Enhydrobacter sp.: one gene and its partner. The protein of the gene in region 1 interacts with the protein of each later gene in a pairwise test. Links are inferred from orthologs where the notes say so. Each region holds a gene or a part of one and is shown on either strand. Other genes may lie near its edges. The genes, in order: OJF58_RS13755 and grxD.

The links.
Region 2: the proteins of OJF58_RS13755 (region 1) and grxD interact in binary tests that used the Escherichia coli proteins (3 or more experiments, as listed by UniProt). The link is inferred for Enhydrobacter sp. from one-to-one orthologs.

The regions. Positions count from the first base shown.
Region 1 is NZ_CP126889.1:2,730,707-2,738,951, reverse strand. Bases 1-2,832 are described here. They hold OJF58_RS13755 (BolA family protein), read right to left. Parts: upstream 1,642-2,832; coding sequence 1,360-1,641; downstream 1-1,359. Other genes in these bases: cobS (cobaltochelatase subunit CobS), read left to right, coding at 2,375-2,832; OJF58_RS13750 (J domain-containing protein), read left to right, coding at 1,689-2,261; OJF58_RS13760 (DUF2889 domain-containing protein), read left to right, coding at 704-1,357; OJF58_RS13765 (HlyC/CorC family transporter), read left to right, coding at 1-681. In the rest of the region: more of cobS, read left to right, coding at 2,833-3,379; cobaltochelatase subunit CobT, read left to right, coding at 3,390-5,294; OJF58_RS13735 (esterase-like activity of phytase family protein), read left to right, coding at 5,348-6,322; OJF58_RS13730 (IS1182 family transposase), read right to left, coding at 6,411-7,775; rpmB (50S ribosomal protein L28), read right to left, coding at 7,836-8,141; OJF58_RS13720 (YcgN family cysteine cluster protein), read right to left, coding at 8,215-8,245. UniProt on the Escherichia coli protein: Transcriptional regulator that plays an important role in general stress response. Has many effects on cell morphology, cell growth and cell division. Acts by regulating the transcription of many genes, including dacA (PBP-5), dacC (PBP-6), ampC and mreB.
Region 2 is NZ_CP126889.1:3,306,585-3,314,981, forward strand. What follows is about bases 5,414-8,397. They hold grxD (Grx4 family monothiol glutaredoxin), read right to left. Parts: upstream 7,085-8,397; coding sequence 6,743-7,084; downstream 5,414-6,742. Other genes in these bases: OJF58_RS16580 (ABC transporter substrate-binding protein), read right to left, coding at 5,414-5,888; OJF58_RS16585 (class III extradiol ring-cleavage dioxygenase), read left to right, coding at 5,976-6,734; OJF58_RS16595 (BolA family protein), read right to left, coding at 7,155-7,391; purL (phosphoribosylformylglycinamidine synthase subunit PurL), read right to left, coding at 7,409-8,397. Outside these bases: OJF58_RS16550 (amidase), read left to right, coding at 1-61; OJF58_RS16555 (AtzH-like domain-containing protein), read left to right, coding at 75-479; OJF58_RS16560 (amidohydrolase family protein), read left to right, coding at 503-1,549; OJF58_RS16565 (ABC transporter substrate-binding protein), read left to right, coding at 1,604-3,172; OJF58_RS16570 (helix-turn-helix domain-containing protein), read right to left, coding at 3,183-3,560; OJF58_RS16575 (NAD(P)H-dependent oxidoreductase), read left to right, coding at 3,708-4,292; more of OJF58_RS16580, read right to left, coding at 4,338-5,413. UniProt on the Escherichia coli protein: Monothiol glutaredoxin involved in the biogenesis of iron-sulfur clusters.

The DNA of each region.
Region 1 (8,245 bases):
GACCGGACGGTCGGCGACGTCATGGTCCACCGCGGCAGCGTGGCGCTGATCGATGCCGACGAGCCGACCGACGCCATCGTGACGCAGATGCTGGCCGCGCCCTACACCCGCATCCCGCTCTATCGCGGGCAGCCCGACAACATCGTCGGCGTGGTCCATGCCAAGGATCTGTTTCGCGCGGTCAAGGCGGCCGGCGGACCGGACACGGTTCGCATCGCCGACGTCATGACGCCGCCCTGGTTCATCCCCGAATCGACCATCCTGTTCGACCAGCTGAAGGCCTTCCAGGACCGCCACGAGCACTTCGCCATCGTGGTCGACGAGTACGGCGTCATGCAGGGCATCGTCACGCTGGAGGACATCATCGAGGAGATCGTGGGCGACATCGAGGACGAGCACGACGCCATCAAGCACGGCGTGGTGCCGCGCGAGGACGGCAGCCTCGTCTGCCAGGGCAGCGTGCCGATCCACGATCTCAACCGCGAGTTCGGCTGGGACCTGCCCGAGGACGTGGCCACGACCATTGCCGGCCTCGTCCTCTACGAGGCCCGGCGCATTCCGGAGGTCGGCCAGACCTACGCCTTCTACGGCTTCAGGTTCGAGATTTTGAAGCGCGAGGGCACGCGCATCGCCGAGTTGCGCATCGTGCCGCCCGACGCCATACAGGCGCCCAACGTCTGAGGACCAGCCGAAAGGATTTGCCATGCCGCTTTCGCCGCCTGCCGGGCGACAGCATCTGCATACGCGTCGCGTCACCTGCCAGGGCTTCTTCCGCGACGACGGCCTGTGGGACATCGAGGGCCGCATCACCGACGAGAAGACCTACGAGCATCCCAACGAATGGCGCGGGCCGTTGAAGGCCGGCGAACACGTGCACGACATGTCGATCCGCCTCACGCTCGACCACAAGTTCACGATCGTCGATGTCGAGGCGGTGACGGACAAGTCGCCCTACCAGATCTGCGGACAGATCGCGCCCGACTTCAAGAAGCTGATCGGCCTTCGGATCGGCGCCGGCTTCCACCGCGAGGTGCGCGCCCGGCTGGGCGGCGTGCATGGCTGCACCCATATCGTCGAGCTCCTGGGGCCGGTCGCAACGACGGCGTTCCAGACCGTCTCCTCGGGCAAGGCGCGCGAGCTCAACCGCGCCCATCGGGCGAAGAGCGGCATTGCACCCAGGCCCGCCGGCAACGGCGCGGCCAAACCGCCACGCAAGCCCTATGTCATCGATACCTGCCACGCCTGGTCGGCCGACGGCGAGGTAGTGAAGCGCTGGGCGCCGCATTTCTACACCGGTCCCGGCGCCGACGCGGTGCGCGCGGCCGCCGCCGGCAAGGAGATCGAGCTCGACGGCTGATCCTATGACCTGCGGTCTTCCTGCGGCGTAAGCGTGGTCAGCGCAAGTGCGTGCAGGCCGGCGGCAAACTCGTCCGTCAACGCCTGATAGACGAGGCGCTGGCGGACGACCCGACTCTGACCCTCGAAGGCGGACGACACGATCTCGACCCGGAAATGGGATTCGCCGCCTTCGCGATAGCCGGCATGGCCGCGATGCCGCGCTGATTCATCCTCGATGCTGAGCCGCAGCGGCGCGAAGCGCTCTCGAAGCTTCTTGTCAATCGCCATTGCCACCGCGCCCATCGTTCGCCTCTCTTGTCCGGCCAATCGCTTGCTTACATATTAGCCGAATGCCGCGACGGCGAGCCAAACCTCTGACCGCGATCGACGACGCCCCGCCCTTCGTGCGGGTGTGCGAGGCGCCCGGCTGCCGGCTGCACGGTGAATATCGCGCGCCTCGCGCGCGCGACCGGCTGAACGAATATCGCTGGTTCTGTCTCGAGCATGTGCGCGACTACAACAAGCGATGGGACTATTTCGCCGGCCTTGATGCGGCCCAGATCGAGCAACATATTCGGGCCGATACGATCTGGCGTCGGCCTGTCTGGCCGTTGGGGGCCCGCAGCGGCGGCCCGCGGTTCCATGATCCGCTCGGCTTGAGCGACGATGCCGGCCTCGGCGAACGGCCGCCGGCGCGAGTGGATGGCAGCGAGCAACTGACGCCTGCGGAGCGCAGCGCTATCGAGGTTCTTGAACTTTCATGGCCGTTGACCCAGGCGGACGTGAAATCTCGTTACAAGGAACTGGTCAAATTGCATCATCCCGATGCCAATGGCGGGGCGCGGGAGGCCGAGGAAAAGCTGAAGAAGATCAACGCGGCCTATTCCACCCTGCGGGCGTCGGAACATCTGCCGGCCGAGTGACGGTGGCGCGTATCTGGCCTGCCAATTGGCCGCTTGCAGCGCACAAAAGGGCCTGCGACTATTGTACTTAGGCCCGCAATTTGGCGGGCTTTGTTTTGTTAGGAAACCGTGTGATGGCTTCTACCACGACCGCCACCCGCCAGAACATCTCGGGGGTGCCGGATATCAAGGTCTCCGCCCGCCAGGTGTTCGGCATCGACACCGATATGGAGGTGCCTGCCTTCAGCACCGTCACGGAGCACGTGCCCGCGGTCGATGACGCCTACCTGTTCGATCACGACACCACGATGGCGATCCTTGCAGGCTTCGCCTTCAATCGCCGCGTCATGGTCCAGGGCTATCACGGCACCGGCAAGTCGACCCACATCGAGCAGGTCGCCGCCCGCCTCAACTGGCCCTGTATCCGCATCAACCTCGACAGCCACATCAGCCGCATCGACCTGATCGGCAAGGATGCGATCGTGCTGCGCGACGGCAAGCAGGTGACGGAGTTCCGCGAAGGCATCCTGCCGTGGGCGCTGCAGAACCCGACGGCGCTGGTGTTCGACGAGTACGATGCCGGCCGCGCCGACGTCATGTTCGTGATCCAGCGCGTGCTCGAGGTCGAGGGCAAACTGACGCTGCTCGACCAGAACAAGGTGATCCACCCGCATCCGGCGTTCCGCCTGTTCTCGACGGCCAACACGGTCGGCCTCGGCGACACGACCGGCCTCTATCACGGCACGCAGCAGATCAACCAGGGCCAGATGGACCGCTGGTCGATCGTCACCACGCTCAACTACCTGCCGCACGAGCAGGAGGTGAACATCGTAGCGGCCAAGACGCCATCCTACGACAACGAGGAGGGCCGCAAGATCATTTCGGCCATGGTGGCGCTCGCCGACCTCACCCGGGCGGGCTTCATCGCCGGCGACATCTCGACCGTGATGTCGCCGCGTACGGTGATCACCTGGGCTGAAAACGCGCGCATCTTCGGCGGCGACATAGGCTTCGCTTTCCGACTGACCTTCCTCAACAAGTGCGACGAGGTCGAGCGCAGCACGCTTGCCGAATATTACCAGCGCTGCTTCGGCAGGGACCTGCCGCCAAGCAGCGGCAAGGGCGGCAAGCTGCACTGAAGGCGCGCCGATGGCCAAGGACACGACTCCGCTCGAGGAGTTCCGCCGCGTCACCGCCACCACCATGCGGGCGATCTCGCGCCGGGATGTGAACGTCTCGTTCGTGCCCGACGGCGGTTCGCTGCTGGGCCAGGAGGCGCGCATCACCGTGCCGGCGCGCGACCTTCCGGTGGAGGATGTCAGCCGCGTCCGCGGCGAGGCGGATTCGATGGCGCTGAAGCTGCGCCATCACGACCGCAAGATGCATCTGCGCCGCGTGCCGCGCGGCGAGACCGCGCGGGCGATCTTCGAGGCGGTGGAGCAGGTGCGCGTCGAGGCCCTCGGCGCACGCCGCATGGCGGGCGTTGCCGACAATCTCGCGGCGCTGTGGCGCCAGCGTTCGGATCAGCGGGGCCATGCCCGGATCAAGACCAAGGACGATGCCCCGATCGCCGATGTGATCGGCCTGATCGCACGCGAGCAGCTTCTGGGGGCGGCGCCGCCGGAATCGGCCAAGGCGATGGTCGACATGTGGCGCGCCGATGTCGAGTCCGCCGCCGGCCGCGACTTCCAGAAGCTCAAGGACGCGCTTTCCAACCAGGACGCCTTTGCCCGCGCCGCGCGCCAGCTCATCCGCGATCTGAAGCTCGGCGACGAATCGGCGGATCTGCAGGACGAGGATCCCGAGGACTCGCAGGACCAGGAGAACGCCGACGGGCAGTCCAACGAGACAGGCGACGACCAGAGCGACTCCAGCGAGACCCAGGGCTACGGCGCGCAGGGCGAGGAAACCGAGGATGCCTCCGAGCAGGAGGACGCCTCCGAGACCGTCGCCGACCAGGCGCAGACCGAGATGCAGATGGGCTCGGGCGACGAGGAGGAACCCGGTCGCGCCGAACGGCCGTGGCTGCCGCCGGGGGCACTCAGCAACGAGCCGCTCGGCCAGCAGTATCACGCCTACACGACCAAGTTCGACGAGATCGTCGAGGCCGACCAGCTCTGTGACGCCGAGGAACTCGGCCGCCTGCGCAACCACCTCGACCAGCAGCTCTCGCATCTGCAGGGCGTCATCGGCAAGCTCGCCAACCGCCTGCAGCGCCGGTTGCTGGCGCAGCAGAACCGGGCCTGGGAATTCGACCTCGACGAGGGCATGCTCGATGCGGCGCGGCTCACGCGCATCATCACCAACCCGATGCACTCGCTGTCCTACAAGCAGGAAAAGGACACGAACTTCCGCGACACCGTGGTGTCGCTGCTGATCGACAATTCGGGCTCGATGCGCGGCCGGCCGATCACCGTGGCGGCGATGAGCGCCGACATCCTGGCGCGCACGCTGGAGCGCTGCGGCGTCAAGGTCGAGATCCTGGGCTTCACGACGCGCGCCTGGAAAGGCGGCCAAAGCCGCGAGCAGTGGCTCGCCGCCGGCAAGCCCGCCAATCCGGGCCGCCTCAACGATCTGCGCCACATCATCTACAAGCCGGCCGACGCGCCGTGGCGGCGGGCGCGCAAGAGCCTCGGCCTGATGCTGCGCGAGGGCATCCTCAAGGAGAACATCGACGGCGAGGCGCTGCTGTGGGCGCACAACCGCCTGCTGCCGCGGACGGAGGAGCGCAAGATCCTGATGGTGATCTCCGACGGCGCGCCGGTCGACGATTCGACGTTGTCGGTCAATCCCGGCAACTATCTCGAACGCCATCTGCGCGACGTCATCGACTGGATCGAGACGCGATCGCCGGTCGAGCTGATCGCAATCGGCATCGGCCACGATGTGACGCGCTACTACCGGCGTGCGGTCACCATCGTCGACGCCGATCAGCTCGGCGGCACGATGATGGAGCAGCTCGCCGCCTTGTTCGACGAGGAGGACAACAAGGACGTTCGCGCCGCCCGCGTCGCGAGGTCTGGCCACAAGCCAGGCAGCCGTCGCGCGGCCTGACCGCCCCGAAAGACCATTCCCTGGGCCGGTCGGTACGCCCTGTCGTCTTCCTGTTGCTCTTGCTTGCGGTCGCCTGCGCCGCCGTTCCGCCGGCGGCGCCGGTCGATGCCCAGTCGTTGCCGATCGAGATCGGCGCGCAGCAGGAACCGTTCAGGCTCGACGCCTCCGCCGAGCGGCAGGTCGGCCGCCTGATCTGGCGCGGCGGGCTTTCGCTCAGCGCCAGCTCGGCCAACTTCGGCGGCTGGTCGGACCTGAGCGTGACGCCCGACGGTCGTCGTCTCACCTCGGTCTCCGACGTCGGCGGCTGGTTCACAGCCACCATCGAGTACGACCAGGACGGCAATCTCGCGGGGTTGAGCGATGGCCGGATCGGGCCGCTGCGCCAGCCCGACGGCAGGCCGCTGGCCGCCAAGGACTGGGCCGATGCGGAGGCCATGACGCATATGCCCGACGGCTCGTGGATGGTGTCGTTCGAGCGCCACCACCGCCTCTGGCGTTATCCCACGCTCGATGGCATTCCGGTCGCCGTCGACCTGCCCTTGGAGTTCCGCCGCCAGCCGTTCAACGGCGGTGTCGAGGCTCTGTCCGCCCTGCCTGACGGCCGCCTGGTCGCGATCAGCGAGAGATATTCGGTGCGGCCAGGCTTCAACGTCGGCTGGATCGGCGTGCCGTCGGGCGAGGGCCATTATGCCTGGAGTCGTTTCGAGTACGCGACCGCGCCGTCGTTCCATCCGACGGCGATCACGCGGTTGCCGGACGGCTCGTTCGCCCTCCTCGAACGCGCCTTCGACATCGTGCGCGGCGTGCGGGTCAGGGTCATGCAGTTCGAGGCCCGCCAGCTCGCGCCCGGCGCCGCCGTCCATGCCAGGGAGCTGGCCTTTCTCGCCTCGCCCTATGCCGTCGACAATCTGGAAGGCCTGTCCGCCGCCACGGGATCGCACGGAGAGACCCTGCTCTGGCTGATCTCGGACAACAACTTCAACCCGTTGCAGCGCAATCTGCTGCTGATGTTCGAGCTGGCAAAGTAAAAGGCCGCTTACGCGGCCTCAGGCCGCTGACAAACCCCGTCGATTTTTCAGCGGGGTTTTTTGTTGATGGTGTTGGAATTTGATCGGATCAGGCCGGAACGGGGATAGGCGCCATTGCGAGAGCGATTTTCTTGATGTTCTGGGCAGCGGCAGCCAGCAAGCACTGGCAGGCCACGGCGAGGAGACCACGGAAGCGGGCATAGCGGTGGCCGTGGAGTTGCTTGGCATCAGCGAAGGAGCGTTCGACCGTCTCCTTGCGTCGCTTGTAGATGCGCTTGCCCCAAGGGGTCAGCCGATGAGCGTCGGTGCGCTCGCGAACCTCGGCCCAGACATGACGGGTAATCAGGCGCGTTGCGTTGGCGCTGGACGTACAGGAAGCGAGCAACGGGCAGGCTCTGCAAATGGCCGGATCGCTGGTGTAGTGTCGATATCCGGTGCGATCGGTGGTGGCGTAGGTGAGAAGCTGGCCCTGCGGACACCGATAGCCATCCACCTCTGCCTCATAGTGGAAGGCCTTGTTCGGCATCATGCCGGATCGCGGCGGCGTCGGTCGGCGATAGCCGATCACGCCCAGTACACCGCGCTCCTCCAAGCCCTTGGCAATGCCAGTGGTCGCATAACCGGCATCGAGGCCGACGGCGCCGACATTGAAGTCGAAGCGGCGGCGTTGGCGGTCGAGGCGGCCGAGATACACGATGGAATCATGCACGTTGGCGGGCGTCGCATAGGTGTCAGTGATGATGCCCAGGCGACCATCGACCGTGCGGTGGTCGAGATAGAAGAAGCCCTTCGGCTTGCCGTCACGCACCATGTAGCCGCTCTCCGGATCGGTGCGTGAGACCTTGGTCTCCTTCTCGATCGGCTGGCGCGCTTTGTCCTTCAGCGGCTTCTTGCCGTGCGCGGCACGATCCTCCCCGATCGCTGCATCAAGCGCATCCCAATAGTCCGAACGCGACTTGGCGACCACGGCAACGTCATAGCGGTTCTTGTTGGCGTTGGCCTTCAGGTGCGTCGAGTCGGTGTACAGCACCGTGCCATCGACCAGGCCGTGACGGATCGCCTGCTCCACGATCGCATCGAAGATGTCCTGCGCGACCGACGTGTCGTTGTAGCGCCGGCGTCGGTTCTGCGACAGCGTCGAGGCGTCGAATACCGGATCGGTCAGCTTCAGCCCCAAAAACCAGCGATAGGCGATGTTGACCTCGATCTCGCGCACCAACTGCCGTTCGGAGCGGATCCCGAACAGGTAGCCAATGAACAGGGCCTTGAACATCGCCACCGGATCCAGCGGCGGGCGCCCATTGTCGGGGCAGTAAAGCCCCGCCACACGCTCATGGATAAACGAGAAATCGATCACCGCTTCAATCTTGCGGAGCAGGTGATCCTTCGGAACCAGACCCTCGATCGCCACGAGTTCGAGTTCGATCTGTTGCGGTAGCGCCTTCTTCAGCATACCGCCTTGAATCAAAAACCCCTGGCAAATGCCAGGGGTTTGTCAGCGGTCTGAGGCCGCTTACGCGGCCTTTTTTGCATCCTTCTTGGCCTTGGCCGAGACGACCCTGCGCTTCAGGCTGAGCATCTCGGGGCTGAGCTTGCCGTCGTTGGTGCCCAGCAGGTAGGCATCGATGCCGCCATTGTGCTCGATCGTCTTGATGCCGCGCGGCGTCAGCCGCAGGCGCACCGAATGACCCAGCATGTCGGACAGGACCGAAGCGACCTGCAGGTTGGACATGAACCGGCGCTTGGTCTTGTTGTTGGCGTGGCTCACATTGTGGCCGTACTGGACGGACTTGCCCGACAGGGCGCAACGACGGGGCATGGCGATTTCCGCTAAAAAACGATCCCGCCAACGGGCGGGACGGCCGGCTTTTTAAGGGCCCGACGGTAGGTCGTCAAGCGAACCAATCCACGACCCTTTCGCTG
Region 2 (8,397 bases), 580 kb from region 1 along the record:
CGCGCCCGGCAGCGACGCCGGCCTGGTCGCCGTGGCCCGCGCCCTCGACGCGGCGAAGTAGGAGACGAGAATTTATGCAGGACCTGACGCCGAATATCTCCGAGGTCGTGGCCGAGGTGAAAGCGCTGTTCGAGCGCTACGAGCAGGCGCTGATCGACAAGAACGTGGACGTTCTCGACGCGACCTTCTGGAACAGCCCTTACACGGTCCGGCTCGCCAACAACGAGCACGGCTACGGCTTCGACCGCATCCACGCCCATCGCGTCGCGCGGCCGCCGGGTCCGGGCACCAAGGAGAAGCGCCATCGGCTCGACATCCTGACCCTGGGCCGCGACATCGCCGTGGTGAACCTGGTCTACAAGGTGCGCGGCAAGGAGATGACCGGCCGTCAAAGCCAGACCTGGGTGCGCTTTCCCGACATCGGCTGGAAGATCGTCGCTGCGCATGTCTCGGCGATCGGCGAGCAGCCGGTGCTTTAGGACAAGCAAATTCGGAGGAAACAATGACCAACACGCCGCCGCGTCTCGGCAACTCGCTCGCGCCGCCCAATCCGGGATGGCTCGCCAAGGTGAGCGAGCCCGCGCTCGAGCCCGAGCTGCCTATCGTCGATCCGCACCATCATCTGTGGGAGCGCGGCGACATGGTCTACATGTACCGCGATCTGCTGGAGGACCTTCGGGCCGGCCACAACATCGTCGCGACGGTCTTCATCGACTGCCGTTCGATGTACCGCAAGGAGGGGCCGACGGAGATGCGGCCGGTCGGCGAGACCGAGTTCGTGAACGGCGTGGCGGCGATGTTCGCGAGCGGCGCCTATGGTCCATCGCGCGCCTGCGCCGGCATCGTGAGCTATGCCGACCTGCGCCTCGGCGCCAGGGCGCGGGAGGTGCTGGAAGCCCAGATCGCCGCCGGCAACGGCCGCTTCCGTGGCATCCGCTACGCCACCGGCTGGGACAGGCACGAGGAGATCAGGCGCACGCACACCAATCCGCCCGAAGGGCTGATGGCCGACAGGACCTGGCGCGAAGGTTTCGCCCAGCTCGGCAAGCTCGGGCTGACCTTCGACGCCTGGCTCTACCATCCGCAACTGCGCGAGCTCGCCGAGCTTGCGGGGGCGTTTCCCGACGTGCCCGTCATTCTCGACCATGTCGGCGGGCCGTTGGGCTACGGGCCCTACGCCTCGCGCCACGAGGAGGAGTTCGCGGCCTGGAAAGCATCGATGGCCGAGCTTGCGCGGCGTCCGAACGTCGCGGTGAAGGTGGGTGGCCTCGGCATGCCCATGGGGTGGTTCGACTTCTACGACCGGCCCTCGCCGCCGACCTCCCAGATGCTCGCCGATGCCTTCCGGCCGTGGGTCGAGACCTGCATCGAGCTGTTCGGCGCCGAGCGCTGCATGTTCGAGAGCAACTTCCCGGTCGACAAGGTGACGTCGAGCTATGCCGTCCTGTGGAACGCCTTCAAGCGGCTGGCCGCGAAGGCGTCGGCGGCGGAGAAGACGGCGCTGTTCTCCGGCACCGCGGCGCGCGTCTACAAGCTCGCCCTCGCGTGACAGCGAGCGGCCGCCGGCACTAAGCTCCGTCCCTCGCGTTTCGGGGGACAAATCATGCGTCGTCTTCTTGCCGCGTCGGTCATCGCCCTGGCCGTCGCCCTCGCCTCGGTCGCCGCCTCGGCCGAGACGGTCCTGAAAGTCGTCATGCATTCCGATGTGAAGACGCTCGATCCGATCCAGAGCGCCGCCTACATCACCCGCAACTTCGGCTACATGATCTACGACACGCTGTTTGCGGTGGACGGCAAGTTCGAGGTGAAGCCGCAGATGGTCGATACCTGGAAGACCAGCGACGACGGCCTTGTCTGGACCTTCAGGTTGCGCGACGGCCTCGAATGGCACGACGGCACGCCGGTCACGGCCGAGGACTGCATCGCTTCGCTCAAGCGCTGGTCGGCACGCGATGCGATGGGGCAGAAGCTCGCGGCACGGGTGGCGGAATACAAGGCGATCGATCCGAAGACCTTCGAGATTGTCCTCAAGGAGAAGTTCGGGCCCTTGCTCGACGCCATCGGCAAGCCCTCGACCACGGTTCCGTTCATGATGCCCAAGCGCGTGGCCGAGACCGACCCGTTCCAGCAGATCGACAGCTCGATCGGCTCGGGACCTTTCATCTTCAAGCGGGACGAATGGAAGCCCGGCGCGAAGCTGGTCTTCGTCAAGAACACCAAATACAAGCCGCGCGCCGAGCCGATGTCGGGCCTGGCCGGCGGCAAGGTGGTCGATGTCGACCGCGTCGAATGGGTGTGGATTCCGGACGCCGAGACCCGCGTCAACGCGCTGCTCAACGGCGAGATCGACATGATCGAGAGCCTCGATCACGACTATCTGACGACGCTCGAGAAGACCAAGGGCATCCAGATCCTGCGGAGCAGCGTCACCAACCAGTACGCCTTCCGCATGAACTGGCTCATCCCGCCCTTCAACGATGTCAGGGTCCGCCGGGCGGCGGCTTTTGCGCTGAGCCAGGAAGAGTTCCTGCAGGCCAATGTCGGCGACAAGCGCTACTACCGGATCTGCAAGGCGATGTTCACCTGCGACTCGCCGCTCGCCTCGACCGCGGGCATGGATGGGCTGATCGAAGGCAATGTCGCCAAGGCCAAGGAGCTGCTGGCCGAGGCGCACTACGACGGAACGCCGGTCGTCATGCCGCAGCCGACCGATCTCGGGGCGATCAAGCAGCTCGCGCCGGTCGCCAAGGCGCAGCTCGAGCGGGCCGGCTTCAAGGTCGATGTCCAGCCAATGGACTGGCAAAGCATGGTGGCGCGCGTGCGGAAGAAGGGGCCGCCCAGCGAGGGCGGCTGGAATGCGCTGGCGACGAGCTGGGCGCAGATCGACATCCTGAACCCGCTCACGACGGCGTTCCTCATCGCCACGTGCGACAAGGCGTTGGCCGGCTGGCCGTGCGACGCCAAGCTCGAGAAGCTGCGCGACAAGTACGTCGAGGCCAACACGCTCGAAGAGAAGCGGGCGGTGGCCGACGCGGTGCAGACCTATGCGATGCAGGTCGTGACGCACATACCGTTGGGCGAGTGGTTCAGCGTCGGCGCCGCGCGCGACGACGTCCATTTCCCCAAGCCGCTGCCGCCGGTCACGGTGTTCTGGGGCGTGAGCAAGAAATAGTGCCGCCGATCTACTCCGCGGCCTTCAGGGTGCGTGCCGCCGCGTCCTCCGCCTGCCAGCGGATCGCGACCTCGGCCAGCTTGCCCAGCACCTCGTCGAGCTCGTGGCCGCGCCTGGTCAGGGAATAGGTGACCTTGGGCGGGATGGTCGGCTCGTAGTCGCGCCGCACCAGCCCCGCGCCTTCGAGCGTGCGCAGGCGCTCGGTGAGCATCTTGGCCGAGATGCCCGACACGCGGCGCTTCAGCTCGCCGAAGCGCTGCGGCCCGAAGGTGCGCAGATTGTAGACGATGTAGGTCGTCCACGGTCCCATCAGCATGCGCAGGATGAAGTCCATGGGGCAGGAGGCGCCGCCTTCCTTGCCGTGTTCCGAAGGTGAACTTGAGCTCATCGCAACAATCCTGAAGGTTACGATTCGGTACCTACTGGCAAAGATATAGTGCTCGCCCCAACTATTTCCAGTCACTCGGAGTAATCAGATGAACTGGAGACACGAAAGAAAGCTTTCTCCAGTCATATCAAAGGATTGGAGATTGCCATGAGCAAGGTCGCCATCGTCTATCATTCCGGGTACGGCCACACCAAGGCGTTGGCCGAAGCCGTCGCCGCGGGCGCTGCGGAAGCCGCCGGCACGGAGGTGAGCCTCGTTCCCGTCATCGAGGCGGAGGCCCGCGCCGCCGAGCTCGACGCCGCCGACGCCATCATCTTCGGCTCGCCGACCTACATGGGCGGCGTCAGCGCGGAGTTCGCGAAGTTCAAGGACTGGACGTCGAAGCGATGGGCGAGCCGCGCCTGGCAGGACAAGCTCGCCGCCGGCTTCACCGGCTCGGCCGCCTGGAATGGCGACAAGCACAATACCCTCTACCAGTTCATCACACTGGCGGCCCAGCACGGCATGGTCTGGGTCGGGCTCGGCCTGCCGCCGGGCAACAACCACTCCAAGGGCTCGGGCGAGGATCTCAACCGCACCGGGGCATCGGTCGGCGCCATGGCGCAGGCCAATGCGGATCAGGGCGTCGAGGGAATCGGCGCCAGCGACTTCAGGACGATGAGCGCACTGGGGCGGCGCGTCGCCCAGGCGGCGCAGCGCTGGCACGCCGCGCCGCTCGCGCACGCGGCCTGACAGGGTCGTGCGCCGAGGAGGCCAGGCCTCCTCGGCGCTCCTTGCTCATTGCTTCTTGCTGATGTTCCAGACCACCGGCACCGGCCCTGGCAGCCAGCCCTGGAGGCGATCCTTGCGGTAGGCGCCGAAGGCCTTGTACTGGCCGACCGGCGCGTAATACGCCTGTTCGATGACGCGATCGGAGATGGCGTCGCCCAGGGCCTTCTGCTTGGCCGGATCGGTCTCGTGCATGAACTCGTCCCTGAGCTTCTGCATTTCCGGATCGCACGGCCAGCCGAACCACGCCTTCTCGCAGGCGCCCGAGGCGAAGGAGTTGGTGCCGGGATTGTCGGCATCGAGGCTGATGGTGGTGGTGAAGAAGATGTTCCACCCGCCCTCGCCGGGCGGGCCCTTCTTGGCGCGACGTGTCACCACGGTCTGCCAGTCCATCGATCGCAGATCGACCTTGAAGCCGGCCTTCTCGAGCTGCTGCTTGGCGACCGGCTGCACGTTGTTGGACGATTGCAGGTCTGTCTGGTGCAGCATCACGACCGGCGTGCCGTCATAGCCGGACTCCTTCAGAAGCTCGCGCGCCTTGTCGAGGTTCGGCTTGATCAGCAGATCGCCGTATTCCTTGCCGAACTTGGTGCCGCAGATGAAGGGGGCGTCGCAGACCTTGTAGATCTCCGGATCGCCGACCTGGGCGCGCAGCATGTCCTCTTGGGCGACGGCATACATCGCCGCCTGCCGCGCCTTCACGTTGTTGAACGGCGGCTGGAGCTGGTTGAAGCGCATGATGATCTGGCTGCCCTGCACGTTCCAGGGATAGAGCGCGATGTTCTTGTCCGCCTTGAGGACCGGGAAGAGGTCGGTCGGCGGCGCTTCGATGAGATCGATCTCGCCCGCGAGCAGGGCGTTCACCGCCGTGCTGGGATCGGAGATGGCGAGCCATTCCACGCGGTCGACCTTGGCGACCTTGCCGCCGGCCAGCATCGAGGGCGGCTCGGCGCGCGGCTTGTATTTCGGGTTCTTGACGAACACGACCTTCTCGCCGGGCTTCCACTCGTCCTGCTTGAAGATGAAGGGGCCGGAGCCGGTGAAATCGGTGATCTGCTTGAAGGGATCGGTCTCGGCCACGCGCTTGGGCATGATGAAGGGAACATTCGACGAGACCTTGCCGAGCGCATCGAGCACGAACGCGAAGGGACGCTTGAGGACGATGGCGAAGCTCTTGTCGTCGATCGCCTTGAGCTCGGCCGTGTCCTTCATCAGGAGCTGGCCGTAGGAGTCCCGGGCGCCCCAGCGCTTGAGCGACGCGATGCAGTCGGCCGACGTGACCGGCGTGCCGTCGCTCCAGACCAGCCCGTCGCGCAGCACGATCGTATAGGTCAGCTTGTCGTCGGAGACGGTGTAGTGATCCGCCATCTGGGGCTGGATCTGCAGGTTGGCGTCCTTGGCGAACAGGACATCGTATATCATATAGCCGAAGTTGCGGCTGATGTAGGCGGTGGTCCAGATTGGGTCGAGCACCTTGAGATCGGCATGCGGCACCATGCGAAGCGTCGTCTGGGCAATCGCCGGGGCGCCGAGCGCCGTCCAGATCGCCAAGGCGAACACCGCCAACCTGCATAAAGCAGTCATAGTCTCTCTACCCCCTTTGCTTTGTTGAGCTTCAGATGTTGTGCGAGGATTGAAGCAATGTCGATGCCTACTGTCTTTGTGTCGCACGGCTCGCCCATGCTGATCCTGGAGGATCTGCCGGCCCGATCCTTCCTCGCGACTCTCGGCAGCCTCGTACCGAGGCCGAGCGCGATCATCGCGGTCTCGGCGCACTGGAACACCGAGCGACCGGCGGTCTCGACCGCGGCGCGGCCCGAAACCATCCACGACTTCTACGGCTTTCCCGAAGCGCTCTACCGGCTGCGCTACGACGCCTCCGGCGCCCCCGAGCTTGCTGGCCGCGTCGCCGATGTCGTCGGAGCGGAACGCGATCCGACCTATGGGCTCGATCATGGCGCCTGGGTCCCGGCGATGCTGGGCTGGCCCAAGGGCGATATCCCCATCTTCCAGCTTTCGGTGCAGCCCTATCGATCGCCGGCCGATCATATCGCGCTTGGCCGCAGGCTCGCGCCGCTGCGCGAGGAGGGGGTTCTGGTGCTGGGCAGCGGCAGCGCCACGCACAATCTCAGACGGTTGAAGCGGGGCGAGCACGCCGCCGAGCCCGAGCCCTGGGCGCGGCAATTCGACGATTGGCTGTCAGAGGCGGCGCAGAATGGCGACGAAGCGGCGCTCGCCAACTATCGGGCCGAGGCCCCGTATGCACGCGAAGCCCATCCCACGGACGAGCATTTCCTGCCGCTGCATGTCGCCTTTGGCGCCGCCGGCGCGGGAGCGCGTGGCAAGGCGCTCCATCGCAGCTTCACCAGCGGCAATCTTTCGATGGCGTCCTACGCTTTCGCGTAGGGCGCTTCTCAGGCCACGCTGGCCGAAACGACGCCCTTTTCCTTGAGCAACTGCTCCAGCTCGCCGGTCTCGAACATCTCGCGGACGATGTCGCAACCGCCGACGAACTCCCCCTTCACATAGAGCTGGGGAATGGTCGGCCACTGGCTGAAATCCTTGATGCCCTGGCGCAGCTCCTGATCGATCAGGATGTTGACGCCATGGAACTTTACGCCGAGCTGGCTCAGCACATCGACCACCGCCGCGGAGAAGCCGCACTGCGGGAACACCGGCGTGCCCTTCATGAACAGCAGGACGTCATGCTTGGCGATCTCGTCACGGATGCGGTCGAACACCTGGGGTTCGCTCATGTCGGTCTCCTGAAACACCCCGACAAAGAATGCGGGAATGACTGCGAATTCGCGATCGAATATAGGGCTCTCAGGGCCGCTGCGCCATGGTGGTCAACTTGAGCGCGTGAAGCGCGCCGCCCATGCGGCCGCCCAAGGCCCCATAGACCATCTGGTGCTGTTGCACCTTGGACTTGCCGGCGAAAGCGGCCGAAATGACCGTGGCGGCGTAGTGGTCGCCGTCGCCCATGAGGTCCTGGATCTCGACCTCGGCGTCCGGGATGCCCTGCTTGATGAGGCGGATGATCTCGTCGGCGGCCATCGGCATTGCCTGATATCCCTGCGTTATTCAGCGGCGTTCATATAGGTCGGCAGCCACGATTCGTGAGCGGCCTTGAGGGCGGCAAGCTCGAGCGACACGAGCCCCTTCACGACGAGCGACGCCCCGCCTGAGTAGCCCAGCAGAACGGCCGGCACGCCGGCGGCCTTGGCCGCCTCGAGCACGTCGTCGGCCATACCGGTGGCGACGACATAGCGCGCTTGATCCTCGCCATAGAAAAACGCGTGCGAGGGAACGTCGGTCGGCGGCAGGGCGATCTCCATCCCGGTGCCGCCCGAGAGGCACATCTCGGCGAGGGCCACCAGGAGGCCGCCATCGCTGAGATCGTGGCAGGCGGCGACCCGGCGCGCGTCGATCTGGTCGCGCACGAAATCGCCGTTGCGGCGCTCGGCCGCCAGGTCGACAGGCGGCGGCGCGCCTTCTTCGCGGCCGCAGGCTTCGCGCAGATAGAGCGACTGGCCGAGCCAGCCCCTGGTCTCGCCGATCAGGATGATCGCCAGGCCGCCCTGCGTCAGGCGCGAGCCGACGGCCTTGGCGATGTCGTGGATCACGCCGACTGCGCCGATCGTCGGCGTGGGCAGGATCGGCCGGCCCTCGGTCTCGTTGTAGAGCGAGACATTGCCCGACACGACCGGGAAATCGAGCGCCTTGCAGGCCTCGGCCATGCCCATGACGGCGCCTGCGAACTGGCCCATGATTTCCGGCTTCTGCGGATTGCCGAAATTCATGTTGTCGGTCACGGCGAGCGGCCGGGCGCCGGTCGCGGTGATGTTGCGCCAGGCTTCGGCCACCGCCTGCCGGCCACCGGTCTCGGGATGAGCCTGCACGTAGCGCGGCGTGCAGTCTGAGGTCATGGCGAGCCCCTTGTGTCCGCCGTTCACGCGCACCAGGGCGGCATCGCCGTCCTGCGGGCGAATGGCGGTGTTGCCCATGATGAGGTGATCGTACTGGTGCCAGATCCAGGCCTTGCTGGCGAGATCCGGGCAGCTCATGA